DNA from 4 places in the Stenotrophomonas sp. GZD-301 genome. Region 1 is predicted to be linked to each of the others. Evidence: predicted binding sites of a transcription regulator. Region 1 holds the regulator's gene; each other region holds the start of a gene.
The links. Region 1 encodes FliA, which starts transcription of late flagellar genes. Its sites were predicted from a motif close to TAAAGTTTNNCNNNCNNNGGCCGATAA; they were not measured.
Positions count from the first base shown of each region.

Region 2: ACO6VK_RS04725 (GGDEF domain-containing protein) is a predicted target of FliA. The motif match lies at 3,221-3,247, and genes of this name have one in related genera.
Region 3: ACO6VK_RS09205 (methyl-accepting chemotaxis protein) is a predicted target of FliA. The motif match lies at 3,038-3,064, and genes of this name have one in related genera.
Region 4: ACO6VK_RS04070 (HDOD domain-containing protein) is a predicted target of FliA. The motif match lies at 2,607-2,633, and genes of this name have one in related genera.

Region 1 is NZ_JBMOWY010000050.1:92,160-100,052, forward strand. Features, by position in the region: gene ACO6VK_RS13950 (AAA family ATPase) at 1-1,006, shown strand, start outside; gene ACO6VK_RS13955 (MinD/ParA family ATP-binding protein) at 993-1,880, shown strand; gene ACO6VK_RS13960 (RNA polymerase sigma factor FliA) at 1,877-2,623, shown strand; gene cheY (chemotaxis response regulator CheY) at 2,640-3,032, shown strand; gene ACO6VK_RS13970 (protein phosphatase CheZ) at 3,032-3,646, shown strand; gene ACO6VK_RS13975 (chemotaxis protein CheA) at 3,651-5,459, shown strand; gene ACO6VK_RS13980 (flagellar motor protein) at 5,574-6,314, shown strand; partial or broken gene motD (flagellar motor protein MotD) at 6,316-7,203, shown strand; gene ACO6VK_RS13990 (ParA family protein) at 7,326-7,893, shown strand, end outside.
Region 2 is NZ_JBMOWY010000017.1:70,478-78,370, reverse strand. Features, by position in the region: gene ACO6VK_RS04745 (alpha-ketoacid dehydrogenase subunit beta) at 1-606, shown strand, start outside; gene ACO6VK_RS04740 (SH3 domain-containing protein) at 608-961, shown strand; gene ACO6VK_RS04735 (dihydrolipoamide acetyltransferase family protein) at 958-2,322, shown strand; gene ACO6VK_RS04730 (NAD-dependent dehydratase) at 2,516-3,157, opposite strand; gene ACO6VK_RS04725 (GGDEF domain-containing protein) at 3,305-4,867, shown strand; gene ACO6VK_RS04720 (sigma-70 family RNA polymerase sigma factor) at 4,918-5,433, shown strand; gene ACO6VK_RS04715 (hypothetical protein) at 5,444-6,097, shown strand; gene ACO6VK_RS04710 (DUF808 domain-containing protein) at 6,164-7,102, opposite strand; partial or broken gene ACO6VK_RS04705 (ABC1 kinase family protein) at 7,282-7,893, shown strand, end outside.
Region 3 is NZ_JBMOWY010000032.1:154,223-162,115, reverse strand. Features, by position in the region: gene ACO6VK_RS09215 (hypothetical protein) at 63-446, shown strand; gene ACO6VK_RS09210 (methyl-accepting chemotaxis protein) at 543-2,918, shown strand; gene ACO6VK_RS09205 (methyl-accepting chemotaxis protein) at 3,108-5,414, shown strand; gene ACO6VK_RS09200 (CheR family methyltransferase) at 5,418-6,281, shown strand; gene cheD (chemoreceptor glutamine deamidase CheD) at 6,278-6,874, shown strand; gene ACO6VK_RS09190 (protein-glutamate methylesterase/protein-glutamine glutaminase) at 6,871-7,893, shown strand, end outside.
Region 4 is NZ_JBMOWY010000014.1:25,361-33,253, reverse strand. Features, by position in the region: gene ACO6VK_RS04075 (phospholipase D family protein) at 1-1,349, shown strand, start outside; gene ACO6VK_RS04070 (HDOD domain-containing protein) at 1,356-2,465, opposite strand; gene ACO6VK_RS04065 (Glu/Leu/Phe/Val dehydrogenase dimerization domain-containing protein) at 2,803-3,900, shown strand; gene ACO6VK_RS04060 (S8 family serine peptidase) at 3,974-6,838, opposite strand; gene ACO6VK_RS04055 (thiolase family protein) at 7,015-7,893, shown strand, end outside.

The sequences.
Region 1 (7,893 bases):
GCAGCCGCCGGCACTGCCGGTCGCGGTCGCCGCGGCTGCCGACGTCGCCGCCGAGGCGGTTGCCCGCCCGGCACCGGAACTGACCGTGGTCCCGCGCGACGACGAGGAAATCCGCCAGCTGCGTCACGAAGTGGCCGGCATGCGCCATGTGATCGAGCGTGAAATGCACCGCTTCACCGACGAGCGCCTGCGCGGCTCGCCGGTCCGTGCGGCCGCGCTGGACCTGATGGACGAGTATGGCTTCGACGCCGGCATCAGCCGCGACGTGGCCCTGCAGATTCCGCTGGATACCGAAGCCCACCGTGGCCGCGGGCTGATGCTGGGCCTGCTGTCCAAGAAGCTGCCGATCGCTCCGGTCGATCCGCTCGAGGCCGGTGGCGTGATCGCCCTGGTCGGCCCGACCGGCGCCGGCAAGACCACCACCATTGCCAAGCTGGCCTCGCGCTTCGCCGAGAAGCACGCCGCCCGCGACGTGGCCCTGGTCACCACCGACACCGGCCGCATCGGCGCCCGCGAGCAGCTGTACGGGTTCGGCCGCCAGCTCGGCATCGCGGTGCACGAGGCCAACAGCGGCACCGACCTGAGCCAGCTGCTGGAACGCCTGCAGGACTACAAGCTGGTCCTGATCGACACCGCCGGCCTGGGCCCGCGCGACCGCGCCCTGGCGGCCCAGCTGCAGTGGCTGCGGGCCGCCGACCGCATCCGCACCCTGCTGGTGCTGCCGGCCAACACCAGCTTCGGCGACATGGACGAAGTGGTCCGCCGCTTCAGCGCCGCCAACCCGCAGGGCGTGGTGCTGAGCAAGCTGGACGAGACCGGCCGCTTCGGCACCGCCCTGTCCGTGGCGGTCGACCACCGCCTGCCGATCACCTGGGTGACCGACGGCCAGGACGTTCCGGAGGACCTGCACCGCGCCAGTGCAGCCAATCTTGTACTTCGCCTTGAAGATTTGCGCCGCGCGGCCGATATGCCCTGCAACCCGGAGTTCAACCATGCCGTCGCGTGAGTACGCCAAGCTGACCAAGACCTTCCCGTTGTCGGCTACCCGCAGCCAACCGCTGGGCCCTGTCCGCACCATCGCCGTCACTGGCGGCAAGGGCGGCGTGGGCAAGACGAACGTTTCGGCCAACCTGGCCGTGGCGCTCGCCGACATGGGCAAACGCACGCTGCTGCTGGACGCCGACCTCGGCCTGGCCAACATCGACGTGATCCTCGGCCTGCAGCCGAAGGTGACCCTGGCCGACCTCGTCGCCGGGCGCTGCACGCTGGAGGAAGTGATCATGGAGGGCCCGGGCGGCGTGCTGGTGGTGCCGGCCGCGTCCGGTCGCCGCCACATGGCCGAACTGCAGCCGGCCGAACACGTGGGCCTGGTCAACGTGTTCTCCGAGCTGGAGCGCGAGCTGGACATCATGGTGGTGGACACCGCCGCCGGCATCACCGATGGCGTGCTCACCTTCTGCCAGGCCGCACAGGACACCGTGGTGGTGGTCTGTGACGAGCCGGCCTCGATCACCGACGCCTACGCGCTGATCAAGGTGCTCTCGCGCGAGCGTGGCGTGGACCGCATCCAGGTCGTGGCCAACATGGTGCGCGACCCCAACGAAGGCCGCGTGCTGTACGAAAAGCTGACCCGGGTCTGCGAGAAGTTCCTGGCCGACGTGTCGCTCAACTACCTCGGCTGCGTCCCCCAGGACGACTGGCTGCGCCTGTCGGTGCAACGCCAGCAGCCGGTGGTCAAGGCCTACCCGTCCAGCCCGTCGGCGCTGGCGATCACCGAGATCGCCCGCCGTACCGCCCGCTGGCAGGCCCCGACCGAGCCGCGCGGCGGCGTCGAATTCTTCCTCGAACGCATCCTCAAACAACGCGGGGTGGCCGCATGAAAGGCGCCGCACAATACAAAGAGGTCCAACGTACCGCCGCCAACGAGTGCATCGCCCAGCACTCGGACCTGGTCCGGCGCATCGCCCACCACCTGGCCGCGCGCCTGCCGGCGAGCGTGGAAGTGGACGACCTGATCCAGGCCGGCATGATGGGCCTGATCGAGGCCTCGCGCAGCTATGACGCTGATCAGGGCGCCTCCTTCGAGACCTACGCGTCGATCCGCATCCGCGGTTCGATGATCGATGAGATCCGCCGTGGCGACTGGGTGCCGCGCTCGGTGCACCGCCGTGCCCGCGACGCCGCCGCCACCATCCGCCGCCTGGAGCAGAGCACCGGCCGTGCCGCCAGCGCCACCGAAGTGGCCAGCGCGATGGACATGCCGCTGCCGGAATACCTGCGGCTGATGGAAGACGCCGCACGCGGCCAGGTGCTGAGCCTGGAATCGCGGATCGAAGACCAGGGCGAGCTGGACACCGTCGCCCAGGGCGGCCCGACCCCGCAGCAGGTCCTGGAGCGCGGCGAGTTCGGCCGCGAGCTGGGCAATGCGATCGGCCTGCTCCCCGAGCGCGAACAGCTGGTGCTGTCGCTGTACTACGAACAGGAATTGAACCTGAAAGAAATCGGCGCGGTGCTCGGGGTGAGTGAATCCCGGGTCTGCCAGATCCACGGCCAGGCGGTATTGCGCCTGCGCGGCCGACTGAAGATCTTCGAGGCGGCCGACGCCGGCCTCGAGAACCCTTGAAATCGAGGAAAGTGCTTTGAACAAGAACATGCGTATCCTGATCGTCGACGATTTTTCGACCATGCGTCGTATCGTCAAGAACCTGCTGGGCGATCTGGGCTTCACCAATACGGCCGAAGCCGAGGACGGGCATGCCGCGCTGGCGTTGTTGCAGAGCCAGCCGTTCGACTTCGTGGTCACCGACTGGAACATGCCGGTGATGACCGGCATCGACCTGCTCAAGGCGATCCGCGCCGACGCCAAGCTGAAAACCCTGCCGGTGCTGATGGTGACCGCTGAAGCCAAGCGCGAGCAGATCATCGAAGCGGCCCAGTCCGGCGTGAACGGCTACATCATCAAGCCGTTCACCGCGCAGACGCTGGAAGAGAAGCTCGGCAAGATCTTCGAACGCCTGGCAGCGAGCGCCTGATGGAAACCCTCAGCGACAAATCGGCGCTGGTGCAGCGCCTGCAGGACGCCCTGGCCGCGCTGGAAGGCGGCGACGAGGCGGGCTGGCGCCGGGAAATCGACGCGCTGGCCGCGCTGCGCACGCAGCCGATGATGGCCGGCCTGAACCGGCTCGCCCGCGAGCTCGGCCAGGCACTGGGCGAACTGCCCAGTCTGCCCAGCGAAGCCGGCGAACTGGATGACGCCTGCGCGCGCCTGGACCACGTGGTGGCGATGACCGAACAGGCCACCCACCGCACCCTGGACCTGGCCGAGGAATGCCGTGCGTTGACCGAGCAGCTGCGCGCCAACGGGCTCAGCCCCGACCAGGACCTGCAGCTGGACCGGATCCGCCACAACCTCACCGAGATCGCCCTGACCCAGAGCTATCAGGACCTGACCGGGCAGATCATCCGCCGCGTGGTGGGCATCGTGCGCCGCGTGCACGAAGGGTTCGGTGCGCTCGGCCTGCCGCCGCAGGACGACGACGCGCGCAGGCGCGACACCGGACTGGCCGGCCCGGCCGTCACCGGGCTTGACCGCCACCAGGTATCCCAGGTCGACGCTGACGACCTGCTCTCCGATTTGGGGTTGTAAGACGATGAGTGCTGTTCCGGACGACATTGCCGCCGATTTCATTCTCGAGGCCCAGGAGATCCTGGATCGCCTCGGCGAACAGCTGGTGTCGCTGGAGCAGTCGCCCCAGGATACGGATCAGCTCAATGCCGTGTTCCGCGGCTTCCACACCCTCAAGGGCGGTGCCGGCTTCCTCGGCATCCAGGCGATGGTGGAGCTGTGCCACGCCGCCGAAGAGACCCTCGGCATGGCCCGTTCCGGCCAGGCCACCCTGCAGGCACACCACTTCGACGCCGGCCAGCAGTCGCTGGACTACCTGCAGTCGATGCTGGACTCGGTCTCGGCCGGCACCGAGCCGGGCTACGCACCGCCGGAGCTGATCGCCCAGTTCGACGTCAACGGACCGGCCACGCCGGCGCCGGTGGCCGCCCCGGCGGCCGCGGGTGCACTGATCACCGATGACGAGTTCGAGGCGCTGCTCGACCAGCTGCATGGCGGCGCGGCACCGACCGCCGTGGCGCCGGCCAAGGCCGCCGATGGCCTGATCGGCGAAGACGAATTCGAAGCCCTGCTCGACCAGCTGCACGGTGGCGCCGCCCCCGGCGCCCAGCCCGTGGCCGCCGTCGCCGCACCGGCCCCGCGTGCCCCGGCCCCGGCCGCCGCCAAACCGGCGCCCAACAAACCGGTCGCCGAGGCCGAGCACACCGTGCGCGTGGACACCAAGCGCCTGGATGCCATCGTCAATCTGATCGGCGAACTGGTGCTCTCGCGCAACCGCCTCAAGACCCTGCGCGCGCGCCTGCATGATGAAGAGCTGGACCGCGCCGTCTCCACCCTGGACATCGCCACCGCGCGCCTGCAGTCGGCGGTGATGCGCACCCGCATGCAGCCGGTGGGCAAGGTGTTCTCGCGCTTCCCCAAGGTGGCCCGCGACGTTGCCCGCTCGCTGAAAAAGGAAGTGGACCTGGAACTGGTCGGCGCCGAGACCGAACTGGACCGCAACCTGGTGGAGGCCCTGGCCGATCCGCTGGTGCATCTGGTGCGCAACGCGATCGACCACGGCGTTGAAATGCCCGACCTGCGCGAAGCCCAGGGCAAGCCGCGCGGCGGCCACGTGCGGCTGTCGGCCCAGCAGGAAGGCGACTACGTCAGCATCGAAGTGCAGGACGACGGCGCCGGCATCGACCCGGAGCGGCTGCGCCAGAAGGCCCGTGAAAAGGGCCTGATCGATCCGGAAGCGGCCGCCCGCCTGACCAGCGAGGAGTGCCTGCACCTGGTGTTCCTGCCCGGCTTCTCCACCAAGCAGCAGGTCACCGACATCTCCGGCCGCGGCGTGGGCATGGACGTGGTCCAGTCGCGCATCCGCGAGCTGAGCGGCCAGATCCAGATCCAGTCCGAGCTGGGCCGCGGCAGCCGCTTCATGATCCGCGTGCCGCTCACCCTGGCGATCCTGCCCACCCTGCTGGTGCAGGCCGGCGAGGACGTCTACGCGCTGCCGCTGGCGCGCGTGATGGAAGTGCTGCACGCCCCGAACACCTCGCTGGGCTGGTTCGACGGCCGCGCGGTGCTGGACCGCAAGTCGCACACCCTGCCGCTGGTGGACCTGCGCCATTGGCTAGAGGTGGACCCGGTGCCCTCGCCGCTGCTCACCATCGTGGTGCTGCAGGCCGGTGAAGCCCGCTTCGGGCTGGTCGTGGACCAGGTGCGGGGCCGCGAGGAAGTGGTGATCAAGCCGCTGCCCAAGGCATTGCGCGGCCTGCGCGGCTACGCCGGGGCCACCCTGATCGGCGACGGCCGCATGTCGCTGATCCTCGACGTAGACGGCCTGCGCTGACCTCCGGTAGCGCCGGGCGCTGCCCGGCGGCTTCTCCCCCCAAAAGTGTGACCGCCGCATCACCCTGTTCCGTCGGCGTCTCAAGTCCCATTCACACAAGCCGATACCGGACTCATGGATAGACTCAGCCTCATTGGACTTTTTCTCGCCCTGGCCTCACTGGTCGGCGGCAGCATCCTCAAAGGCGCGGGGCTGGCCTCGCTGTGGTCGCCGGCCGCCTTCGTGATCGTGATCGTGGGCACCCTCGCCGCGATCCTGCTACACACCTCGCCCGCCGTGTTCAAGCATGCCTTCAAGATCGTGCGCTGGGTCGTGCGCCCGCCGAGCAGCGACCGCCGCGAGCTGATCCAGCAGATCGTCGAGTGGAGCAACATCGCCCGCCGCCAGGGTCTGCTGGGCCTGGAAGCCCAGGTCGAGGCGCAGGACGATCCGTTCCTGCGCAAGGGCCTGCAGCTGCTGGTGGACGGCGTGGAGCCGGAAACCATCCGCCACATGATGGAGATCGAACTGGGCAGCCAGGAGAGCCAGGACCTGGCCGCCTCCAAGGTGTTCGAGGGCATGGGCATCTACGCGCCCACCCTGGGCATCATCGGCGCCGTGCTCGGCCTGATCGCGGTGATGAAGAACCTCGCCGACCCCAGCAAGCTGGGCCACGGCATCGCTGCGGCGTTCACCGCCACCATCTACGGCATCGCCTCGGCCAACCTGCTGTTCCTGCCGGTGTCGGCCAAGCTCAAGAGCGTGATCCACCACAACAGCCGCGACCGCGAGATGATCATCGAAGGCCTGATCTCGATCGCGCAGGGCGAAAACCCGCGCAACATCGAAACCAACCTGTCCGGCTTCCTGCACTGACATGGCCCGTCGCAAGCACCACGAAGAGCATGCCAACCACGAGGCCTGGGCGATCCCCTATGCCGACCTCATGACGCTGCTGCTGGCCTTCTTCGTGGTGATGTACGCGATCTCCTCGATCAACGAGGGCAAGTACCGGGTCATGGCCGATGCACTGACCACCGCCTTCGGTGGCGCCCCGCGCACCATCAACCCGGTGCAGGTGGGCAACCAGCAGGTCCAGGGCGGCGGCTGGGACAGCCCGTCGGTGATCAAGTCCGGCACCAAGATCGGCCCGTCCGCGCCGGCGCCGTCCAACGACCCCACCCTGCTGCCGGCGATGGCCTCGCAGATGCGCATGCCGGTCTCGGTGCACAACCAGGAACAGCTCAAGCGGGCCGAGCGCCAGCTCAACGGCATCGCCGACCGCCTGACCGCCACGCTGGCGCCGCTGATCGACCGCGGCATGATCACCGTGCGCCGCACCGAACTGTGGATCGAAGTGGAGATCAACAGCGACATCCTGTTCACCACCGGCTCGGCGTCGCTGGATGTGCACGCGCGCGACACCCTGTCCAGCCTGGCCAAGGTGCTGCACGACGCGCCCAACGGGGTGCGCGTGGAAGGCCACACCGACAACGTGCCGATCGCCACCGCACTGTTCCCGTCCAACTGGGAACTCTCGGCCGCGCGTGCGGCAAGCGTGGTGCATCTGTTTGCCGACCAGGGCCTGCAGCCCTCGCGGCTGGCGATGGTCGGCTATGGCCAGTTCCGCCCGCGCGAAGACAACGCCAGCGCCGAAGGGCGCAACCGCAACCGCCGGGTGATGGTGATCATCCTCGCTGACACCTCCCAGGGCGTGGACCCGATTGGCCCGCAGCTCACCGCCGATACCGAACGCGCCGCACCGGCCACCGCTGCGGCGGCCGCCCCCTCCCCCGTTTCCCCCATCGCGCCGGTGCAGTTGCCACCGGTGCCGGCTGGCAGCCGTGTCGGCGCCGCCGTCCCCCCTGCAATGAAGGAGTGAACCGCATGCGTATCTGGGCCATTGCCAATCAGAAGGGCGGCGTGGGCAAGACCACCACCACCCTCGCGCTCGGTCGCGGTCTGGCCGCGCTCGGCCACCGTGTGCTGCTGATCGACCTGGATCCGCACGCCTCGCTGACCCGCGCGTTCGGTGTCGCGGTCGATCCGCCGCCGCAGGGTGTGCTGGAACTGTTCGCCACCCCGCCGGCCGAGCTGTCCGCGCTCGCCCATGCCACCGCCATCCCGGGGCTGGACCATGTCTGCGCCCAGGCGGCGCTGGCCACACTGGAGCGCCGCAGCGCCAACCAGCCCGGGCTCGGGCTGGCGCTGCAGCAGGCGCTGACCCGGCACCACGGCCAGCACGACTACATCCTGCTCGACTGCGCCCCGACCCTGGGCCTGCTGATGATCAACGCGCTGGCCGCCGCCGACCGCCTGATCATTCCCACCCAGGCCGAACCGCTGGCGCTGCACGGCCTGGATGGCATGGTGCGGACCGGCGAGATGGTCGAACGTTCGCGCCGGCGCACGCTGCCGATGTCGATCCTGCCGACGCTGTTCGACCGCCGCACCC
Region 2 (7,893 bases), on a different contig from region 1:
CCGGAACACCACAGCGAAGCCAACGAAGCGATCTTCACCAACGTGCCGGGCCTGCGCGTGGTGCTGCCGTCGTCGCCGCAGCGCGCCTACGGCCTGCTGCTGGCCGCGATCCGCGAACCGGATCCGGTGATCTACATGGAGCCCAAGCGCATCTACCGCCAGTACAAGGAAGTTGTCGTCGATGACGGCGAAGCCCTGCCGCTGGACGTGTGCTTCGTGCTGCGCGACGGTACCGACGTCACCCTGGTCACCTGGGGCGCACAGGTCAAGGAAGCGCTGGAAGCGGCCGACAAGCTGGCCGGCGAAGGCATCAGTGCCGAAGTGATCGACGTGGCCACGCTGCGTCCGCTCGACTTCGCCACCATCGCCGAGTCGGTGGCCAAGACCGGCCGCTGCGTGATCGTGCAGGAAGCGCCGAAGACCGCGGGCTTCGGTGCGGAAATCGCCGCGCGCCTGGCCGAGGAATCGCTGTACGACCTGCTGGCACCGGTCGAGCGCGTCACCGGTTACGACACCCACATTCCGCTGTTCCGCCTGGAAATGAAGTACCTGCCCAGCGTGGACCGGATCGTGAGCGCGGCCAAACGCGCCGTTGCGGCGGGCTGACATGCGGGCCCGCCTGCTAGGCCCGTACCGCAGCCAGTATCCCAACCCGCTCCGGTTCCGCGCCGGCCAGATCGTCGAACTGGGCGTTCGCGACGAGGAATGGCCGGCGTTCGCCTGGGTACGCACCGATGACGGGCGTGCCGGGTGGGCCCCGGTGGCGTGGTTGCAGCGGTTGGACGATGGTCGCGCAGAGGCCCTGCGCGACTACGACGCCCGCGAACTGGATGTGGACAGCGGTGAACTGGTCAAACTGCATCACGAACACGGCGGCTGGTGGTGGTCCGAACGCGCGAACGGCGCGACGGGCTGGCTGCCGGCCCGCGATCTCGAACTGCTGGAAGAGAACTGCACATGAGTGAGAACAAGAATTTCCACCTGCCCGACCTCGGCGAAGGCCTGCCCGACGCCACCATCGTCGAGTGGTTCGTCAAGGAAGGCGACGTGATCAGGCTGGACGAGCCGCTGGTCTCGATGGAGACCGCCAAGGCCGTGGTCGAAGTGCCCTCGCCGTTCTCCGGCACGGTGCTGAAGCTGGCCGGCGGCGCGGGCGACATCATCCCCACCGGCAGCGTGCTGGCGCAGTTCCAGCTGGACCCGACCCTGCCGCAGCGCGCCGATGGCCAGGACACCGGCCACAGCCACGGGCATGCCGCACCTGCTGCCGCGCCGACCCCGCCGCCGATCCCGGCTGCAGCGGCGGCCGAGGAAGCCAAGCCCGCCGCCGAGCGTGATGACGCCGGCACCGTGGTCGGTGCAATGCAGAGCTCCAACGCCGTGCATGCCGAACAGGCACTCGCGGTCGGTGGGGTCAAGGCTGTTCCGGCCGTGCGTGCCACCGCCCGCAAGCTGGGCGTGGACCTCAGCCGCGTGCGCGCCACCGGCGCCGATGGCGCGGTGACGATGGCCGACGTCAAGCAGGCCGCTGCCGATGGCAGCGCCAAGGTCGGTGCCGCACCGGCGCCGGTCGCCGCTGCACCGGTCGCCGCCGCTGCACCGGTGGCCCGCCAGAGCGAGACCCGTGCCCCGCTGTCCGCGGCAGGCAAGCCGATGCGCACCCAGCCGCCGGGCGTGGTTGCCAAGGGCCAGCCGGAACAGCTCAAGGGCGTGCGCCGCAACATGGCGCGGGTGATGGCCGACGCGCACAGCAAGGTCGTCCCGACCACATTGAACGACGACGCCGACATCCATGCCTGGGTGCCGGGCAACGACGTCACCGCGCGCCTGGTGCGTGCGATCGTGGTTGGCTGCCAGAAGGTGCCGGCGCTCAATGCCTGGTTCGACGGCGACGCGCTGACCCGCACGCTGCACGCGCATGTGGATGTGGGCATCGCGGTGGACACCGACGACGGCCTGTTCGTGCCGGCGCTGCGCAATGCCGACGTGCTTGATGCACGTGGTATCCGCGAAGGCGTCAACCGCCTGCGCGAGCAGGTGGAATCGCGCGCGATCGCCGCCTCCGAACTGAGTGGCTACACCATCTCGCTGTCCAACTTCGGCATGTTCGCCGGCCGCTACGCGACCCCGGTCGTGGTGCCGCCGTGCGTGGCCATCGTCGGTGCCGGCCGTGCCCGCCACCAGATGACCCCGGTGATGGGCGGCGTGGAAGCGCACAAGGTGATTCCGCTGTCGGTGACCTTCGACCACCGCGCGGCCACCGGCGGCGAAGCCGCCCGCTTCCTGCGCGCGATGCTGGATGATCTGGCGCTGGCCAGCTGATCCACGTGGATGGGTAGCTGCCGACCGTTGGTCGGCGGGCAATGACGGATACGACAACGGCTACCGCAAGGTGGCCGTTGTTGTTTGCGAGCCAGGTGGTGCCGGCCGCTGGCCGGCTCCTCCGGATACTGGGCAGCCGACCAACGGTCGGCTCTACCTCATTGGGTTCGGTGCTACCTCGTTGGGTTCGGCGCTACCGGCGCGGGGCCAACTGCGCCGAGTCGATGATGTGCACACCCGGGCGCGGCGCCAGCGCCGCCTCCAGCATCTCCCCGGCGATGGTCTGTGCCGGGTTGATCTGCCAGGCACGCGGCAGAACCGGGCCCAGCGCGCCGAGCACGATGCTGGCCAGGTGTTCGCCCGGCCTCCGCTCGGCACGTTCACCCCCGATCAGCCCAGGCCGCACCAGCGTCAGCGACGGATAGCCCAGGCCGCGCAGGTCCTGCTCCAGGCGACCTTTGACCCGGTTGTAGAAGAACCGCGAGCCCGGGTCGGCGCCCATCGCGGAATTCAGCACAAAGGCATGCGCGCCATGCGCCTGCGCCAGGGTGGCCACCTGCAGCGGGTAGTCGTGGTCGACGCGCGCGAATGCCTCCCGGCTGCCGGCCTGCCTGATGGTGCTGCCCAGCGCGCAGATCACCGCGTCCACCGCCCACCAGTCCGCGTCGACGGGCAGCCGCTCGAAATCGACCACCGGGTTGTGCAGCACCGGGTCGGTCACGTTGAGTAACCGCCGCGTCGGCGCCACCACCGCGTCGCAGCGCGCGTCGTCCAGCAGCTGCTGCAGGACCTGCCCGCCGACCAGCCCGGTCGCTCCTACCAGCATCACCTTCATCGCACCCTCCTGCTTTCCGATTGCCTACCATCGTGGCATACCGGCCGTGCCCGGCCCGTGCGTTCAAGCCGGCGGGCCCGGCGCCGATACTGTTCCAACCTCCCACCCGCCCGGCCCACCTGCCGGAAACCCGCCAAGGACCTGCGCATGACGGACCCGCACGACGCTCCCCCCAGCCCAGGTACCGCCGTGGGCCGGCTGCTGTCGCGGCGCCAGGTCGACACGCGCGTGATCGAGCAGGCCGTTCCCGCTGCCGCCGGTCCCAAGGGCGGCAGCAGCGCGATGCTGCAGCGCCTGTTCGCCGGGGCCGAGCAGCCCGAGCCGCTGCTGGCCGCGTTCGCCCACGGCATGTCCACCCTGCCCGGTGAGCTGGGCGACATGGGCCTGCGCCTGCAGTCGGCGCAGCGCAGCGCCGACTGGGTCAGCTACGGCCGCGCGATGCGCCAGCTGATCGACAAGTACATCCGCACCATCGAGCAGGAAAGCCCGGACGGGCAGCCCGACAGCCTGCGCATGCGCGAGCTGCTGCGGCATACGCTCGGGGTCACGGTGGCCAGCCTGCTGCAGAACATGCCCGAGCTGAAGGACGAACCGGCGCGCATCGCCGGCGACCTGCGCCATTGGCACCCCGGCCAGCCGCTGCAGCCGATCGAGCAGCGCCTGCGCGAGCTCACCCACCAGATCGGCGTGCGCAGCGATGGCTGGCAGGAGCAGCAGGAGCTGCTGCTGAGCCTGTTCGACCTGCTGCTGGACAACATCGGCGAGCTGCTCGACGACAGCAGCTGGCTGCACGGCCAGGTGCACGCCGTGCGGGCCCTGATCAGCGGCCCGCTGGACCGCGACTCGGTGGAACAGGCGCGCGCCAACCTGCGCGAGGTGATCTACAAGCAGGGGCTGCTCAAGCAGAGCATCAGCGACTCCAAGGTGGCGATGAAGGACCTGATGGGAGGCTTCATCGAGCGCCTGGACGGGATGGCCGTCAGTACCGGCGAATACCACGACCGGATCAGCAGCTATGCCTTGGCATTGAAGGAAGCACGCAGCATCGCCGACCTCAACCAGCTGCTGCAGGACGTGCTGCAGGACACCGGCCGGGTGCAGGAGCAGGCCCTGCAGGCCCGCGACCACCTCGGCAACGCACGCCGCGAAGTCGAACAGGCCGAAGCGCGCATCGCCGAGCTGGAGCAGGAACTGCGCGATGTCTCCGGGCTGGTCCGCACCGATCCGTTGACCGGCGCGCTCAACCGCCGTGGCTTCGACGAACTGATGGAGCGCGAGCTGGCCCGGGCCGCTCGCCACGGCCACCCGCTGGCGGTGGCGCTGATCGACCTGGACGACTTCCACCAGACCAACGATGCGCACGGCCATGCCGGCGGCGATGCGGTCCTGCGCCACCTGGTCGCGGTCTGCCAGCTACACCTGCGCAGCAGCGATGCGATCGCGCGCCTGGGCGGCGATGAGTTCGTGCTGCTGCTGCCGGAAACCCCGGGCGCGGACAGCATGTCCACGCTGCTGCGCCTGCAGCGCTCGTTGGCCCAGCGCCCGCTGCCGCTGGACCAGCAGCGGGTGCCGGTGCACTTCAGTGCCGGCATCGCGCAGTGGCACCCGGGCGAAGACGCCGACACGCTGCTGCGCCGGGCCGATGCGGCCCTGTATGCGGCCAAGCGGGTGGGCAAGAACCGCGTGCAGGCGGCCGATCCCCCGCGCTGAGCACGCCGTGTGATATCGGCCGCGTCCCTGCGAATCATCCGGGTATGGACATGACTGCCACTGCCCCTGCCGATCCCCGCGCCCACTTCGCCGCGTTGCTGGCCCAGCACCGCGGCATCGTGCTGAAGATCGCCCGGGGCTACTGCGCCCACCAGGAGGACCGGCTGGACCTGATCCAGGAGATCAGCGTGCAGGCCTGGGACGCCTTCGACGGCTTCGATCCGGCGCGTGCCCGCTTCTCCACCTGGCTGTACCGGGTCGCGTTGAACGTGGCCATTTCGCAGTTGCGCCGCCAGCAGCTGCGCCAGCGCCACCACGCGGTACTGGACGAGGCGGCATTGGCCGCCGACGACGGTGCGCCGGCCGAACACCGGCATACGCTGCGGCAGCTGGAGGCCGCGATCCGCGAGCTGCCGGCCCTGGACCGGGCGCTGATGCTGCTGCACCTGGACGACCACGACCACCGCCAGATCGCCGAGATCCTGGGTATCAGCAGCGCCAATGTCTCCACCCGTCTGCACCGCCTGCGCCAGCAGCTGCGGGCGCGCTTCGACCCCACTCCCTGAGGGCACCGCCATGCACAACGACCCACTCCAGCACCTCTGGCAGCAGTACGCCGGCGCCGACGGCAACGAGGGCCCCGCCGCGATGGATGCCTGGCGCCGCCACCGGCAGCACGCCGCGCAACGCCAGCTGTCGGCCTTCGGGGCAGTGCAGGTCATGCAGCTGCTGTTCTGGCTGGCGTTGGCGATCTACTGCGGCAGCGTCTGGTGGCAGCAGCCGCCGCTGGCGGTGATGGTCAGCGCGCTGGCGCTGCATGCCTACAGCGTGGCGGTGATCATCGCCAGCGCCGCGCGGCTGCACCTGCGCCGGCAACTGCAGCCCGACCAGCCCGTGGTGGAGCAGTCGCGCGTACTGGCGTCGCTGCGCATGCACACCGCCATCGGCGAGCTGCTGCTCGGGCTGCCGTGGTGCTGGTTGTGGCTGGCGGTGCCGGTACTGCTGGCCTGGCAGGCCTGGGGCGTGGACCTGTCGGTGTTTGCGGCCCGCTGGCTGCTGGTGTCGCTGGTGGCCGGCACGGCGCTGATGGTGGCGCTGCTGGCGCTGGCGCGGCGCTGGTTCACGCGCGATCCGCAGTCGCCGCGCCTGCAGCGCGCGATCGACGCACTGTCCGGACGCCGGTTGGCGCAGGCACGCGCCGAGCTGGACGGGCTGCGCGACTGGTCGTAGCGCCGGGTTCTACCCGGCTGCAACATGCGCGCGAACAGCAGCCGGGTGGCACCCGGCGCTGCGGGGTCAATGCGCGGCGTGCTTGCCGCGCAGCTTCTGGATGGCGGTGACGGCGGCCAGCACGATCGCACCGGCGATCACGCCGACCACCATGTTGCCCAGCGCGTTGACCAGCCAGCCCCACCTGCCCTCGCCACCGAGCGACAGCACCAGGTGGTGCAGCGCCGGCACGTTGTGCACCAGGATGCCGCCACCGACCAGGAACATCGCAGCGGTGCCGGCGACCGAGAGGAACTTCATCAGCCACGGCGCGGCCACCAGCAGGCCACGACCGAACGCGGCCAGCGCCGCACCCTTGCGCGACAGGTACAGCCCGAGGTCGTCCAGCTTCACGATGCCGGCGACCAGGCCGTAAACGAACACGGTCATGGCCAGCGCGATGATCACCAGCGCGGTGACCTGGTTGAGGAACGGCGCCGCGGAAACCACACCCAGCGACAGCACGATGATCTCGGCCGAGAGAATGAAGTCGGTACGGATCGCGCCCTTCACCTTGTCGTTCTCCCACGCAACCATGTCCACCTTTTCATCGGCCAGCGCCTTCACCCGCTCGGCCTTCTTCTGTTCATCTTCTTCCCTGGAATGCAGGAAGCGGTGCGCCAGCTTCTCCACGCCTTCAAAGCACAGGAACGCACCGCCGATCATCATCAGCGGCACTACGATCGGCACCGGGTAGCCCTTGCCGCGCAGCCAGGCTTCCAGCGCGCTGATCGCCAGTGCGGCCGGCACCAGGATCGCCTTGTTGACCAGCGAGCCCTTGGCCACCGCCCACACCACCGGCAGTTCGCGGTTGGCGTTGACGCCGGTGACCTGCTGCGCGTTCAGCGCCAGATCGTCGCCCAGCACACCGGCGGTTTTCTTGGCCGCCACCTTGGTCAGCACCGACACGTCGTCCAGCAGGGACGCAATGTCATCGAGCAACGCGAACAGACTGGCACCGGCCATGAGGCTTCCAAAGGATGGATCGAAGCGCCGATTCTGACTGATCCAGCCCCGTTCGCGGTAGATGCCGCCGGATTCACCGCTCCACCACCGGGGCCCGGCCACACTGCGATGGATCGCCGTTGCCGGAGTCCTGCTTGAATACGCCACCTGTCGCCCCCGGTTCGCCCTCGCTGGTCAAGGGCATGAACCGCCGCAGCCAGATCCTGCGGCTGCTGCTGCGCTACCGCCATTCCGGCGTGTTCTCGGGCATGAACCTGGATGCCCGCGCCGTGCACGACCTGCCGCCCGAAGGCAATCCCGAGCAGTTCGTGACCGATCTGGAGGCGCTGGGCCCCACCTTCGTCAAGCTCGGCCAGATGCTCTCCACCCGCCCCGACATGGTGCCGGTGGAGTTCGCCACCGCGCTGGAGCGGATGCAGGAGAAGGTCGCCCCGATCCCGGTGGAGCGCATCTACGCGATCATCGAGCAGGAACTGGGCGCCTCGGTCTCCAAACTGTTTGCCTCGTTCGACCCGGTGCCGCTGGGGTGCGCCTCGATCGCGCAGGTGCACCGTGCAGCACTGCATGACGGGCGCGAGGTGGCGGTCAAGGTACAGAAGCCGGAAGTGGCCGCCCAGCTCCGTTCGGACCTGGAGGTGCTGCGCAGCTTCGCGCTGGCCGCCGACCATCTCACCCAGGTGGGGCGCCGGGTGCGCCTGCGCGACTGGCTCAACGAGTTCGCCAAAACGCTGATGCAGGAACTGGACTACCAGGCCGAAGCGGAGAACCTGCAGCGCTTCGGCCAGCATCTG
Region 3 (7,893 bases), on a different contig from region 1:
CCGGCTGTGCTGGACACCCCAAGGCCGGGCCAATTTGTCCACATCCTCCGGAGAACCATCCGATGAAGTCCCTGTTTGCGCTGTTTTCTGCTGCCGTGCTCGCCACCACCGCCTCGTCCGCCTTCGCCCAGTCGGCCGAAATGATTCCGCCGGAAATGGCCCCGCGTTCGGTCGGCAAGGACGGCATGGTGTGCGGCAAGGTTGAGAAGGCGCGTTACGCCGAAGGCTCCGAAGGCCAGCCGACCTTCCTGTACATGGGCGGCGCCTTCCCGCGCCACACCTTCTCGGCCCGCATCGCCGGCGCCAACCGCGGCAAGTTCAGCTTCCCGCTGGAAACCCTGGAAGGCAAGACCGTGTGCGTGATCGGCAAGATCGCCCGCGATGCCTCGCGCGCTGAAATCGAAGTCAGCTCGCCGGCCGGCCTGAAGCTCGCCAACATCAAGTAATTCGCTGTACGCCATGCCACGCCGGCACTGGCCGGCGTGGTCGCTGCAACCGGGCAAGTCGCCCGGACGCGTTTGCCACCGGAGACTGCACCGCCCATGCCGTGGATCAACAACCTCAAACTGATGCCCAAGCTGATGCTCACCTTCGGTGTCATCCTGCTGGTGATGCTGCTCCAGGGCATCGTGGCCTATCGTGGCTTGTATTCGCTCAACAACGTCACCACCGAACTGGCTGGGCACCGGATGGAAAGCATCCGCATGGCCGGCGAAATCCGTGGCATGGTCGGTGAATATCGCAACTCCGCCTACCAGGGCCTGATCCGCGCCAGCGACGACGTCAAGGCCGAGGCCAAGACCCGCGCCGCCGACCTGCGCGGCAGGATCGACGCCTCGATCAAGAAGTACCCCGCCCTGATCGACAATCCGCAGCAGAAGAAGCTGTTCGACACCTTCGCCAAGGACTGGACCGCCGCCCTGGCGTCCTACGACTCGGTCACCGAGATGCTCGAACTGGACCTGCCGGACGACGCGGTCGACACCTTCGTCGGTGAAACCCGCACCTCGCATCTCAAGGCCTCGGCCGCGCTCGAAGCGCTGATTGCCGAGGACAACCGCCTCGCCCGCGCCTCGCGCGACGAAGCCGAAGCCACCTACGCCGCCTCCGCCACCCTGACCGTGATCGCCCTCCTCGGCGGCGCGGCGCTGGGCCTGGTGCTGGTGTGGCTGTTCGCCCGCTCGCTGGTGGGCAGTGTCCGCGGTGCCGTCTCGGTGGCCAACGACGTTGCCGGCGGCAAGCTCGACGGCCACATCGATGTCACCCGCAAGGACGAAGTCGGCGACCTGCTGCAGGCCATGCAGCGCATGCAGCGCGACCTGCGCGAGCGCACCGAGACCGACCAGGCGATCGCCCGCGAAAACCTGCGCATCCGCACCGCGCTGGACTACAGCTCCACCGGCGTGTACCTGACCGACGACAGCCTCAACATCGTCTACAGCAACCGCGCCCTGCAGCACACGCTGACCCAGTACCAGGACGAGATCCGCAAGGATCTGCCGGACTTCGACGCCACCGCCTCGCTGATCGGCAAGCCGGTGACCGTGCTCGAACACGGCAACGAGATGGACCAGCGCACCCTGAGCCAGCTCAAGCAGCACGGCGTCAGCCGCCGTCCGATGCAGTTCGGCGACGCGCAGTTCGCGCAGGTGGTGTCCTCCATCGCCAACGAGCAGGGCGAAACCGTCGGCCACGTCGTCGAATGGCGTGACCGTACCCCGGAAGCGGCCGTCGAAGCCGAAGTGGCCCGCGTCATCGCCCAGGCCGCCGCCGGCGACCTGTCCGGCCGCATCGACGATGCCGGCAAGGAAGGCTTCTTCCTGCAGCTGGCCCAGCAGATCAACGGCCTGCTCGAAGCCAACGCCAGCAGCATCGACCAGGTCTCCGGCCTGCTCGCCGCGCTGTCGCAGGGCGACCTGAGCGTGCGCATGCACGGCGACTTCCACGGCGTGTTTGCCCGCATGCGCGACGATGCGAACGCCACCGCCGAGCAGCTCAGCGAAATCGTCACCCGCATCAAGCATTCCAGCCAGGCCATCAGCTCGGCCGCCAGCGAAATCGCCACCGGCAACAGCGACCTGTCGCGCCGTACCGAGCAGCAGGCCGCCAACCTGGAAGAAACCGCTGCCTCGATGGAGGAACTGACCTCCACCGTGCGCCAGAACGCCGAGCATGCCCGCCAGGCCAACCAGCTCGCCATTGGCGCGCATACCGTTGCCTCGCAGGGCGGTGACGTGGTCGGCCAGGTGGTGACCACCATGAGCGCGATCCAGACCTCGTCCAAGAAGATCGCCGAGATCATCTCGGTCATCGACGGCATCGCCTTCCAGACCAACATCCTGGCGCTGAATGCCGCCGTGGAAGCGGCGCGTGCCGGTGAGCAGGGCCGCGGTTTCGCCGTGGTCGCCAGCGAAGTGCGCACCCTGGCCCAGCGCTCGGCCGGCGCGGCCAAGGAGATCAAGGGCCTGATCGACGACTCGGTCGGCAAGGTCAACGATGGTTCGGCGCTCGTGCACAAGGCCGGCGCCACGATGGGCGAGATCGTCGCCTCGGTGCAGCGCGTGACCGACATCATGGCCGAGATCTCGGCCGCCTCGCAGGAGCAGTCGGCCGGCATCGAGCAGGTCAACCAGACCGTGGTGCAGATGGACGAAACCACCCAGCAGAACGCCGCGCTGGTGGAAGAAGCCACCGCCGCCGCGCGTGCGATGGAAGAACAGGCCGGCCACCTCAGCGATGCCGTGTCGATCTTCAAGCTGGACGAGCACGATCTGGCGCCGACACCGGCACCGGTCGCCGCACCGGTCGCTGCCGCACCGCGCCCGGCCCGTTCGGCCCCCGCCCCGGCACCGGTCCGTCGCGCGCCGAACCGCCCGGTCGCCACCGAGCTGGCCGACGGCGACTGGCAGGAGTTCTAAGCGCCCCAGGCGCCTGCACGGCAGACACACGACAGGCTCCGGTGCCCACGCACCGGAGCCTTTTTCGTTGCGGCCCCGCGCAATCCGCCTGCAACCTGAATACGCTCAGCCAGCGCGCCTCAACCGCAGCCGTTCGCGGCCGATAACTGCATTGCCGCGACACGTTCGTCGACCAACGATGCCATGCCCATGACCCTGATCAGCCGCTGGAACCAGTACTTCTCCAACCTGTCCGTCCGTCGCAAGCTCAACCTGCTGACGGCGCTGATCGCCGTGGGCGTCATCGCCCTGGCGGTGATCGCCGCACGCATGCAGTACCTGGACCTGACCGATACCCGCAAGGACAGCCTGAAGATCCAGGTCGAACTGACCTACGGCATCCTGGACCACTACCACCACCTGGCCGAAACCGGCGAGCTGAGCGAAGCGGCGGCCAAGGACGCGGCGCTGATGGCACTGGACCGCATGCGCGCCGACAACGACGCCTACTACTACAGCGTCTACGACACGCAGTACCGCGTGCTGATGCATCCGTTCCGCAAGGACCTGATCGGCAAGGACATGAAGGACTTCCGTTCGGAGGACGGCGTGCGCCTGTTCTACGACATGGTCGGCATGGCCCGCCTCGGCGGCGGCGTGGTCTCCTACAAGTGGGCCAAGGCCGGTGAAGAAGGGCTGTTCGACAAGTCCTCCTATGCCGGGATGTACGCCCCGTGGCAGTGGGTCATCAGCAGCGGCGTGTACATGGAAGACGTGCAGCAGCAGGCGCTGGTGTTCACCGCCATCATGACCGCCGCCGGCGGCGCGCTGGTGCTGATCGTGCTGGCCCTGAGCTGGCTGATCGGCAACCGCATCACCCTGCCCCTGCGCCAGGCCACCACCGTTGCCGAGAGCATCGCGCGCGGCAAGCTGGACAGCCGCATCGGCGAGCAGGCCCACGACGAACCCGGGCGCCTGCTCGAGGCGATGTCGCGCATGCAGAGCCAGCTGCACGGGGTCATCACCGCCCAGCGCGACATGGCCCGCCGCCATGACGCCGGCGAGGTCAGCTACCGCATCGACGAGAGCGCCTTCCCCGGTGAGTACGGGTTGATGGTGCATGAGACCAATACCCTGGTCGGCGCCCACGTGCAGACGATGGACGCGGTGCTGGAGGTGGTCAAGGCATACGCCGTCGGCGACCTGCGCGCCGACATCGCACGCTATCCTGGCGAGAAGGCCGCCATCACCGCCACCGTGGACACGGTCAAGCAGAACCTGGGCAGCATCAATGCCGAGATCAAACGGCTGGGTACGGCCGCAGCGGCCGGCGACTTCAGCCAGCGCGGCGACAGCGCGCGCTTCGATCACGATTTCCGCCTGATGATCGCCAACCTCAACGCGATGATGCAGGTCAGCGACGAGAATCTGGGCAAGCTGTCCGCGCTGCTGTCGGCCATCGCCGAGGGCGACCTCACCGCACGCATGCAGGGCCACTTCGAAGGCGTGTTCGCCACCATGCGCGACGACGCCAACGCCACCGTCACGCAATTGACCCGCATCGTCGGCCAGATCCAGGAGTCGGCCAGCAGCATCAACCAGGCGGCCGGCGAAATCGCCACCGGCAACAGCGACCTGTCGCGCCGCACCGAGCAGCAGGCGGCCAACCTGGAAGAAACCGCCGCCTCGATGGAGGAACTGACCTCCACCGTGCGCCAGAACGCCGAACACGCCCGCCAGGCCAACCAGCTCGCCATCGGCGCACACACCGTGGCCTCGCAGGGCGGCGACGTGGTCGGCCACGTGGTCACCACCATGACCGCGATCGAAGCCTCGTCCCGGAAGATTGCCGATATCATCTCGGTGATCGACGGCATCGCGTTCCAGACCAACATCCTGGCGCTCAACGCGGCGGTGGAAGCGGCGCGTGCCGGCGAACAGGGCCGCGGTTTCGCCGTGGTCGCCAGCGAAGTGCGCACCCTGGCGCAGCGCTCGGCCAGCGCCGCCAAGGAGATCAAGGGGCTGATCGACGCGTCGGTCGGCAAGGTCGCCGAGGGCTCGCAGTTGGTCCACCAGGCCGGCGCCACAATGGGCGAGATCGTCGCCTCGGTGCAGCGCGTGACCGACATCATGGCCGAGATCTCGGCCGCCTCGCAGGAACAGTCGGCCGGCATCGAGCAGGTCAACCAGACCGTGGTGCAGATGGACGAAACCACCCAGCAGAACGCCGCGCTGGTGGAGGAAGCCACCGCCGCCGCGCGTGCGATGGAGGAGCAGGCCACGCAGCTGGCCGATGCCGTGGCGATCTTCCGCCTCGACAACCAGGTGGCGGCGGCGGTCAGCGCGGTGACCGCGCGGATCAGCAGCGCCGCGCCGCAGCCGGTGCGCAGCGCGCCGGCCCGCACCGCACACCACGCCGCCGCACGCCACGCCGCCGCACGCCCAGCCGCCACGCCGGCACCGCGTGCGCCACGCGCCGCGCTGCCCAGCGACGACGGCCACTGGCAGGAGTTCTGAGCCGTGTCCACCCCTCCCCCCGTTGTTGCCACCTCGCAGGCCGGTCGCGAATTCGAGTTTGCCGACCGCGACTTCCGCCGCATCTGCGACCTGATCTACCAGCGTGTCGGCATCTCGCTGGCACCGGCCAAGCGCGACATGGTCTATGGCCGGCTGTCGCGCCGCCTGCGCGCCCTCGGCATGCGCAGCTTCCAGGACTACCTGGACCAGCTCGAAGCCCACGGCGGCGATGAATGGCAGGCCTTCACCAATGCGCTGACCACCAACCTGACCGCGTTCTTCCGCGAGCCGCATCACTTCGAGAAGCTCACCGAGGAACTGCGCGCGCGCGGCGGCCACGGCACGCTGCAGTTGTGGTCGTGCGCGGCCTCCACCGGCGAGGAGCCCTACTCGATGGCGATCACCGCCTGCGAGACCTTCGGCACGCTCAAGCCGCCGGTGCGCATCCTGGCCACCGACGTGGACACCCAGGTGCTGGCCACCGCCAGCCGGGGCGTCTATGCCATCGACCGCGTCTCCGGCCTGGACCCGGCCGTGCGCAAGCGCTATTTCCAGCGCGGTACCGGCCCCAATGAAGGCCATTGCCGCGTGCTGCCGGCCCTGCGCGACCTGATCGACTTCCGTCCGCTCAACCTGCTGGCGCCCCGCTACGACGTCGGCGGTCCCTTCGATGCCCTGTTCTGCCGCAACGTGATGATCTATTTCGACAAGCCCACCCAGCGCGGCATCCTGTCGCGCCTGATCCAGCATATGGGCGACGACGGCCTGCTCTACACCGGCCACTCGGAGAACTACCTGCACGCCGCCGACCTGATCCAGCCCTGCGGGCGCACCCTGTACAAGCGCGCGCCCGGAGCCCCGGCATGAACCAGGCCGCGCGCAGCGACGACGTGATGCGCTACTTCGACAGCCGCTTCCAGGTCACGGCCGCCAAGCTGCTGCCGACCCAGTACCTGGCCGTGGACGACAACACCGCCCTGACCACCACGCTGGGCTCGTGCGTGGCCGCGTGCCTGCGCGACCCGGTGCTCAAGATCGGCGGCATGAACCACTTCCTGCTGCCCGAAGGCAACGTCGGCGACGGCGCACCGGCCCGCTACGGCAGCTACGCGATGGAACTGCTGATCAACGACCTGCTCAAGCGCGGCGCGCACCGCAAGCGCCTGGAAGCCAAGGTGTTCGGCGGCGCCAACGTGCTCAAGGGCTTCACCAGCAACCCGGTCGGCACCCGCAACGCCGAGTTCGTGCGCCAGTACCTGCAGGCCGAGCACATTCCGATCATCGCCGAAGACCTGTGCGGCATCCATCCGCGCAAGGTGTGGTTCTTCGCCGACACCGGCCGCGTGGTGGTGCAGCGCCTGCCGCACGCGCACGAGGCCGAAGTGGCCGCCACCGAATCGGCCGTGCGCGCACGCCTGTCGCGTGCACCGGTCACCGGCGGCGTGGAGCTGTTCGAATGACCTTCGGCCCGCCCTGCAAGGTCCTGATCGTCGACGACTCGGCGGTCGTGCGGCAGATGCTCAGCGAGATCCTGGCCAGCGATCCCGGCATCGAGGTGGTCGGCACCGCGGCCGATCCGCTGCTGGCGCGCGAGAAGATCAAACGCCTGCATCCGGATGTGATCACGCTGGACGTGGAAATGCCGCGCATGGACGGCCTGGCCTTCCTGGAGAACCTGATGCGCCTGCACCCGGTGCCGGTGGTGATGATCTCCTCGCTGACCGAGCGCGGCGCCGACACCACGCTGCAGGCGCTGGCGCTGGGCGCAGTGGATTTCGTGTCCAAGCCGAAACTCGATGTGGCGCGCGGCCTGCAGGGCTATGCCGATGAGATCATCGCCAAGGTCAAGATGGCCGCCCGCTCGCGGGTGCGCAGCCTGGCCCGCACCAACGTGCCACGCATCACCCTGGAAACCACCGCCGCCGTCCCGCCGCCGCGCTCGATCCAGTTCCGCACCACCGACCGCCTGATCGCCATCGGCGCCTCGGCCGGCGGCACCGAAGCCCTGCGCGTGGTACTCGAAGGCCTGCCCGCCGACGCGCCGGCCGTGGTGATGACCCAGCACCTGCCGGCCACCTTCAGCACTGCGTTTGCCGAGCGCCTGGACCGGCACTCGGCGATGTCGGTACGCGAGGCCAGCGACGGCGAAGCGGTGCTTCCCGGCCACGCCTACCTGCCGCCCGGCGGCAGGCACCTGCGGGTGATCCGCGACGGTGCCCGCTGGCGCTGCCGGATCGACGACGGCCCGCCGATCAACCGCCACAAACCGGCCGTCGACGTCCTGTTCCGTTCGGTGGCCGAGAGCGCCGGCGCCAACGCCATTGGCGCCATCCTCACTGGCATGGGCGACGACGGCGCGCGCGGCCTGCTCGACCTGCGCAACGCCGGCGCCCCCACCCTGGTCCAGGATGAAGCCACCAGCGTGGTCTGGGGCATGCCGGGCGCGGCCTACAAGCTCGGCGCCGCCGAGGAAATGGTG
Region 4 (7,893 bases), on a different contig from region 1:
TCGCCGACGGACTGGATGCCTACGCCGCGCGCGCGGTGATCACCCAGCATGCCGGGCGCAGTCTGGACCTGCAGTACTACATCTGGCAGAACGATCTCATCGGCCACCTGATGGCACGTGAGCTGTACCAGGCCGCCGAGCGCGGCGTGCGCGTGCGCATCCTGCTCGACGACATGAACGCGCAGGACAAGGACGCGCTGATGATGGCGCTGGACCAGCATCCCAACATCGAGATCCGCCTGTACAACCCGTTCCGCAACCGCAACGGCCTGTGGCGGCTGGTGGAAATGGTGCAACGCGTGTTCAGCGTCAACCATCGCATGCACAACAAATCCTGGATCGCCGATGGCCGCGTGGCCATCGTCGGCGGCCGCAACATCGGCGAGGAATATTTCAGCGCACGCACCGACGTCAATTTCCGCGACCTGGACCTGCTCGTCGCCGGCCACGCGGTGGACCAGGCCAACAGCATCTTCGACGACTACTGGAACAGCGAAACCGCCGTCCCCATCGCGGCCCTGGCGTTCTACACCCCGGCCCAGCTGCGCCTGCTGGTGCGCCAGTCCGAGCACGAAGCGGGGCTGGACGGCGCCAAACCCTACCTGGCGCGCGTGGCGCGTTCGCAGCAGGCGCAGTCGTACTACCGTGATGCCGTCGACCTGCACTGGACCCGCCAGGTGGAGATCGTCTCCGACCCGCCGATGAAACACCGCCGCGACGACCGCAGCGACTGGCTGGTCGCGCGGCTCTCGGCCGAACTGGCGGGCACCCGCCACAAGGCCCTGCTGATCTCCCCGTACTTCGTGCCGGGTGAAGACGGCACGCAGGGGCTGGGCGCGCTGGTGGCACGTGGCGCGACCGTCGGGGTGGTGACCAACTCGCTGGCCGCCAACGACGTCGCCGCCGTGCACAGCGGCTACATGCACTACCGCGCCCCGTTGCTGCGCAGCGGCGTGCACCTGTACGAGCTGAAATCGCGCGGGCATGCCGACAGCGGCGGCCTGTTCGGCAGCAGCGGTGCCAGCCTGCACACCAAGGCCTTCATGATCGACGACCGGCGCGGCTTCGTTGGCTCGTTCAACCTCGACCCGCGCTCGGCCTACCTCAACACCGAAATGGGCGTGCTGTTCGATGACCCCGTGCTGGCGGCGCAACTGCGCGCCGAGTACCTGCGCCTGGCCAGTCCCGCGCAGAGCTACTGGGTGGCGCTGGACGCGCACGGCCAGGTGCGCTGGCTCGACCGCGCCGCACAGCCACCGCACTGGCTCTACCGCGAACCGGACACCAGCGTGTGGCTGCGCGCCAGTGCGCGCGCGATCAGCTGGCTGCCGCTGGAATCGCAGTTGTAGCCGCGCTCAGCGCGGCGTCGCGTCTGCGTCGGCCTCCATGCCTGCATCGCCGTCACCGGCGGGCAGCTCGTCGGCGTCCAGGGTTTCCACGGCGCGCCCGTGCACACGCCGCCAGATCCACTGCAGCGCGTGCGCCGGCGTGCTCTGCAGGTGCTCCAGCAATGCCAGCGCCTGCGCCTGGCCCATGCGCCCATGCCGGCACAGCAGGCTGGCCGCCGCAGCGGCGCGGGCGAATCCCAGGCTGGTCAGCAGGCCGTCCGGCGCGCCGGCACCGGCCCGCTCCAGCGCGGCATGCACCGGGGGCGGCAACTCCCAGGCGGCGGCGATGCGGCTGGCCACCGGCAGGGTCCAGTCATCCAGCAGGTCGGCGGCAAGCGCCCGTGGCGGCACCGCGACACCGTGTTCGGCGCAGGCATCGAGCAGATGGCGCATCACCAGCGCCGCGCCCAGCCCCTGGGTGAGCCCCAGCCACTGTGCCGCGAAGGCATCTTCATGGCTGACCGTGCGCGCGTGGTCGGCGGCCGCGCGCGACGCCAGCAGCGCGTGCTCCCAGATCACCGCATCGAACTGCGGGAAGGCGGCGCACTGCAGGTTCATCACCGGCTGGACCAGCACCGCACTGATGATCTGGCGGATACCCTCGGTACCCACCAGGGTCACCGCCCGCTGCAGGCTGTCCACCGGCCGGGTCTGCAACCGGTAGACCGGGCTGTTGGCGATACGCAGCAGGTTCCCGGTGAGCACCGGGTCCTGGCCGATGATCGCCGCCATTGCCCGCGCCGATGTCTCCTGGTCGTTGACGGTCTGGATCAGCTGCGGCAGCAGCTGCGGCCGCCGTGGCAGGTGGCGGGCGGACCAGTCGCGGGCCGACAACGCCGCGTCCACTGCCGCGCGCAGGGCCGGCGTGGGCGTGGTGTCACCTGCCGGGTCGCCTCCGCGCGGCACCAGCGCCAAGGCATACAGGCCGGCCTGCAGCACCGCCGCAGGGTCGCCCGGGGGAGCCGCCAGCGAGGGCGCCACGCGCACGTCTGCCCGCGGCGGCCGTGTCTCGGCCCGCCCCCGCGGCAGGGGTCTCTGGCGCCTGCGCCAGGCCACCAGCGCCAGCACGGCGGCCATGCCGCCCACGCCCCACGCACCCAGCATCGGCGCCGAGGTCAGCACCGGGGTCTCCCGGAAACGCGGTCCCGCACCTGCCTTGTCGCCACTGCGCCCACGTCATCCATCCTGACATTGCCGATACTGCACACCGTAGCCACGGCATCGGCCGCACCTTCACCAACTTTAACGGCGCCCGCCCCGGCGGCGGCTGACACCGCCCTCCGGCGGAATGCACTAGAATGGCGCCGCGCGACCCGTCCACTCGAACCGACGACGTCGCTTTTTTTGTTTTACAACCCAACATTTGCTGGTCCGTTCGCCGCTGTTCGCCACCGTTCGCACCATCGGAGCCACCATGTTATTTGAAACCCTCGAAACCACCGATCACGAACAAGTGGTGTTCTGCCACAACCGCGACGCGGGTCTGAGGGCGATCATCGCCATCCACAACACCACCCTGGGCCCGGCCCTGGGCGGGGTGCGCATGCGGCCGTATGCCAGCACCGACGAGGCGTTGGCCGATGCGCTGCGGCTGAGCCGCACGATGACCTACAAGAACGCACTGGCCGGGTTGAACGTGGGCGGCGGCAAGGCGGTGATCATCGGCGACCCGAAGGTGGACAAGAGCGAAGTGCTGTTCCGCGCGTTCGGCCGCTACGTCGATTCGCTGGGCGGGCGCTACATCACCGCCGAGGACGTGGGCACCGATGTCAATGACATGGAGAACATCTACCTGGAGAGCGAGTACGTCACCGGCGTGCACCAGGTCCACGGTGGTTCCGGCGATCCGGCACCGTTCACTGCCTACGGCGCGCTGCAGGCGCTGATGGCCGCCATGCAGCACAAGCTGGGCCATGAGGAAGTCGGCAAGGCCAGCATCGCCGTGCAGGGCCTGGGCCATATCGGCATGGAACTGGTCAAGCTGCTGCGCGACCGCGGTGCCAAGCTGTTCGTGACCGACCTGGACAGCAGCCGGGTGGAGCGCGCGGTCACCGAATACGGTGCCGAGGCGGTCAAGCCCGACGACATCTACGACGTCAACGCCGACGTGTTCGCGCCCTGCGCGCTGGAAGGCGCGATCAATCCGCAGACGCTGCCCCGCCTGCGCACGAAGATCGTGTGCGGCACCGCCAACAACCAGCTCTCCAGCCTGGAGATCGGCGATGAGCTGCATGCGCGCGGCATCCTGTATGCGCCCGACTATGCGGTCAACGCCGGCGGCGTGATGAACGTGTCGCTGGAGATCGACGGCTACAACCGCGAACGCGCCATGCGCCTGATCCGCAGCATCTACCACAACCTCGGCCGCATCTTCGCGTTGTCCGAGCGCGAGGGCATCGCCCCGCAGCGCGCCGCCGACCAGATCGCCGAATCGCGCATCCAGTCGATCGGCAAGCTGAAGATGCCGCTCGGCCGCAGCACGCCGCGACTGGGCACCCTGCGCCGCAACTGACGGCGCGGTCCTGCCGGAAAAACAGAAGGGCGCGATCGACGATCGCGCCCTTCTGCATTGCTGCCCGGCGTGGTCAGAACGCGGTGGCGTAGCGCAGGGCCACCTGGTGCAGGTCGCCGCGCGGACCAAAGCGCTGGTCGTAACCGAATGACACGCGCGTGTTGCGGCTGAGCCACGACTCCACCGAGACCCCGAACAGGCCTCCGGACCGGACCGGCTGCAGGCCGGCCAGCGGCGCCCAGGCATCCACACCGACGAAGCTGGCCTGCATGTCGAGCCCGTGGCTGGCCAGGTGCTGCTGCCATTCGGCGTAGCCGCGCAGCGACCAGTCGCCCCAGCGCGTCTGCGCACGCAGGCCGGCCAGCGCCTGGCTGCGGCTGGCAGTGCCGCCCTGTGTGCGCAACCCGAAACCGGCGCCGCCGTTCTCGCTGAAGCGGTCGCTGTCCACCCGTGCGTACTCGGCGCCCAGGTAGGGCGTGAACGACAATGCGTCGCCGCCGAAGCGGTAGCCCGATTCCATGCTGGCGGTGCTGAAGCTGCCACCGTAGCGCGCGTTGACCCCGTACTGACCGGCGCCCAGCAGCAGCTGGCGATCGATCTCGCGGGTGAACTGGCCGGCGCCCACCTGACCCAGCGCATAGGCGCGCCCCTGGTGCCAGCCCGCATACAGCTGCGCCTGCGACTGGCGGTCACGACCGCTGTCATTGCCCCAGTCGCGGGTGCTGGCGCTGCGGGTCTCACCGAAGGCGAAGCCCAGCACGCCGTGGCCGCCCAGCGCCGTGTCCTGGCCCATCATCCAGCCCTGGGTCTGGACACCGCTGGCCGCGAAACTCCCCTGGCCGGCCTCGCCCAGCGTGCTGTGCCAGGCGCCACGCAGACGTGGCGCGGCCGTCACCGCATCGAAGCGCGAGGACAGCGCGCGACGCTGCATGTCGAGGGTGTCGAAGGTCATCGCCGCCGCCAGTCCGTGCGCTTTGCCGGACAGGCTGTCCAGGCTCGCCGACAGCGCGTCGGCGCCCTGCACCTGCTGCAGCTGGCCCGCCGCAGCGGCGAAGCCGCTTGCAGCCGGCCCGCCGCCGTCGAGCACTTCGAACGCCGATTCCACCCGTGCGGCGGCGCCCTGCGCGACGGCGCCCAGGCCCGCCGTTGCAGCCACCGCACTCACGTTGACCCGGTCGATGTCCAGCCATGCGGTGCGCGCGTCATAACCGAAGCGGCTTTCCAGCAGAGTGATGCTGGCGTCCTTGCGAAGGCTGTCGAACGCACCGGTCAGCGACTGGCCCGCCTTGATCAGCTCCTGGCGGCGTCCGTCCTGCGGGACGTAACCGCTCACCGCACCCACCAGGTACAGCGCGCCTCCCTGCAGCTCGACCGTGCCGGTCACGTTCAGCGGCGCGGCGCCCAGCTGGGTCATGTACTGCCCGCCGGCACGCTGCACGTAGTTGCCCTCGATGGTGGCGCTGGTGCCCGCCTCGCGCAGCAGCACGCTGCCGGCGTTGTCCACGTTGCCCTTGACCCTGGCGCTGCTGCCCATGAACTGCAGCACCGCGCGCTCGGCGCCATCGGCCTGCGCGACGATGCCCACGTTGGAGGTGATCGATGCACCATCGCGCAATGCCAGCGTGCCGCGTTCGATGCGCGTGTCGCCGGTGTAGGTGCTGGTGCCGGACAGGCCGAGTGACCCGGTGCCGCGCTTGACCAGCCCGCCGCTGCCGCTGATGTCGTTGCTCCAGACCGAATTCAGGCCCATGACGTTGACATCGACCACGCTGTTGCCCCAGTCGAAACGCGCCGGACCGTTGACCGCCTTGGCGACGTTGAGCAGGCCGTAGCCGAAGGTGCTGTCCACGCCGGGCGCACCCAGATCGGTGGCGGTGCCCAGCAGCGTCTGGCGCACCAGGTCGTTGGTGAAGTACGGATATTTCTCCCACACCAGCGCGGCGGCGCCGGACACCAGCGGTGCCGCATAGGACGTGCCCGAGCCCCACAGATAGCTGGGCGTGCCGCCGGTGTTCTGCGGGTCCACGTACACCACGGTACCGGGCGCGGCCAGGCAGTACGCCGCCGCCACGCCGCAGGCGTTGGCATAGGACGCCAGCTTGGACGGATCGGCCGAATCCACTGCCGTCACGGTCAGCCAGCCGCGTTCCAGGTCCGCGGCCGGGCGGGTTCCGTTGAGACCGGCCTGGCTGGGCAGGGCCGCCATGCTGGACGGGTTGGGACGGCTCTCGTTGCCGCTGGCGAACACCACCAGCCCGTTGTTGGTGATGACGAAGGGACGGTACTCGTTGGCGATCGGCGCGGTCGCCGCCGGGTTGGTCCAGTACAGCCCACCCCAGGAGTTGTTCATGATCTTCACGCCATCGGCGATCAGATCCTGGTGCATCGGCGCAAACCCGAGCGCACCGCTGACTTCGTTGCCGCTGCCGCTGCCGTCATCGGTCGGGCGCCGGTCGGAAATGATCCGTGCCGAGATCACCAGCGCGTCCGGTGCGATGCCGCCCGGCCACGCCCCCACGGCGCGGCCGGCGGCCAGCGAGGCCACCGTTGTGCCGTGGCCGACCACGTCGTCCACGTTGAGATTGTTGATGCGCGGGTCGATGTACGCGCGGCTGGACACCACCCGCCCCGACAACGCGGGATGGGCGCGGTTGACGCCCGAATCGACCACGCCGATACGCACGCCCTTGCCGGTCAGGCCCTGCACGTTGCGGCCGTTGACGATGGTCAGGTGCGCATCGATCGCCGGCTGCACCGGCGGATTGGTCGGCGGCGTCACCGGTGGCGTCACCGGTGGGGTGACCGGCGGGGTCACCGGGGGCGTGGTCGGCGGCGGATCCACCCGCACGTTGCCGCCCCCGCCACCACCGCCACACGCACTCAGCGCCACGGCCAATGCCCCGGCCAGTACGGTCCTCACTGCCATGACCTGTTTCATCCCTGCTCCCCACGTTCGATACGCAATGGCCGGCCTGCTGCCATCCGGGCAGACACCGGCGGTCAATGCCGACCCTCTATACTGGGCCGACCCCCACGCAGTCTGACGGGATTCGCGCCGGCTTCCAATGCCTGCCGACCCATTCCGAATATCGCTCACGCACCAACGAGATTGCCATGTCCAACATCGTCATCGCCGCCGCCAAGCGCACTGCCATCGGTTCCTTCCTCGGCCAGTTCAACGGCGTTCCCACGCCCACCCTGGGCGCCACCGCGATCGCCGCGGCCCTGGAACAGTCCGGTGTTCCGGCGGCGGATGTTTCCGAAGTGATCATGGGCTGCGTGCTGCCGGCCAACCTCGGCCAGGCGCCGGCCCGCCAGGCCGCCATCGCCGCCGGGCTGCCGCTGTCCACCGGCGCCACCACCCTGAACAAGGTGTGCGGGTCGGGCATGAAGGCCATCATGCTGGGCCATGACCTGATCAAGGCCGGGTCGGCCAGCATCGTGGTCGCCGGCGGCATGGAGTCGATGTCCAACGCCCCGCACATGCTGCCCAATTCCCGTACCGGCAACCGCTTCGGCAACTTCCAGGCGGTGGACCACATGGCCCACGACGGCCTGGTCAACGCCTACGACGGCAAGGCGATGGGCGAGTTCGCCGAGTGCGCGGTCGACAAGTACCAGGTCAGCCGCGAAGCCCAGGATGCCTATGCGATCGAGTCGGTGCGCCGCGCACAGGCCGCGCAGGCCAATGGCGCGTTCGACGACGAAATCGTCGCGGTCACCGTGACCACCCGCAAGGGCGAGGTGCGCGTGGCCCAGGACGAACAGCCCAGCCGTTCGGACGTCGCCAAGATTCCAACCCTGCGCCCGGCCTTCAAGAAGGATGGCACGGTGACGGCCGCCAGCTCGTCCAGCATCTCCGACGGCGCCGCCGCCGTGGTGCTGCTGTCCGAGGATGACGCCCGCGCACGCGGCGTGCAGCCGCTGGCCCGCATCGTCGGCCACGCCACCCACTCCCAGGAACCGGAATGGTTCACCACCGCGCCGATCGGT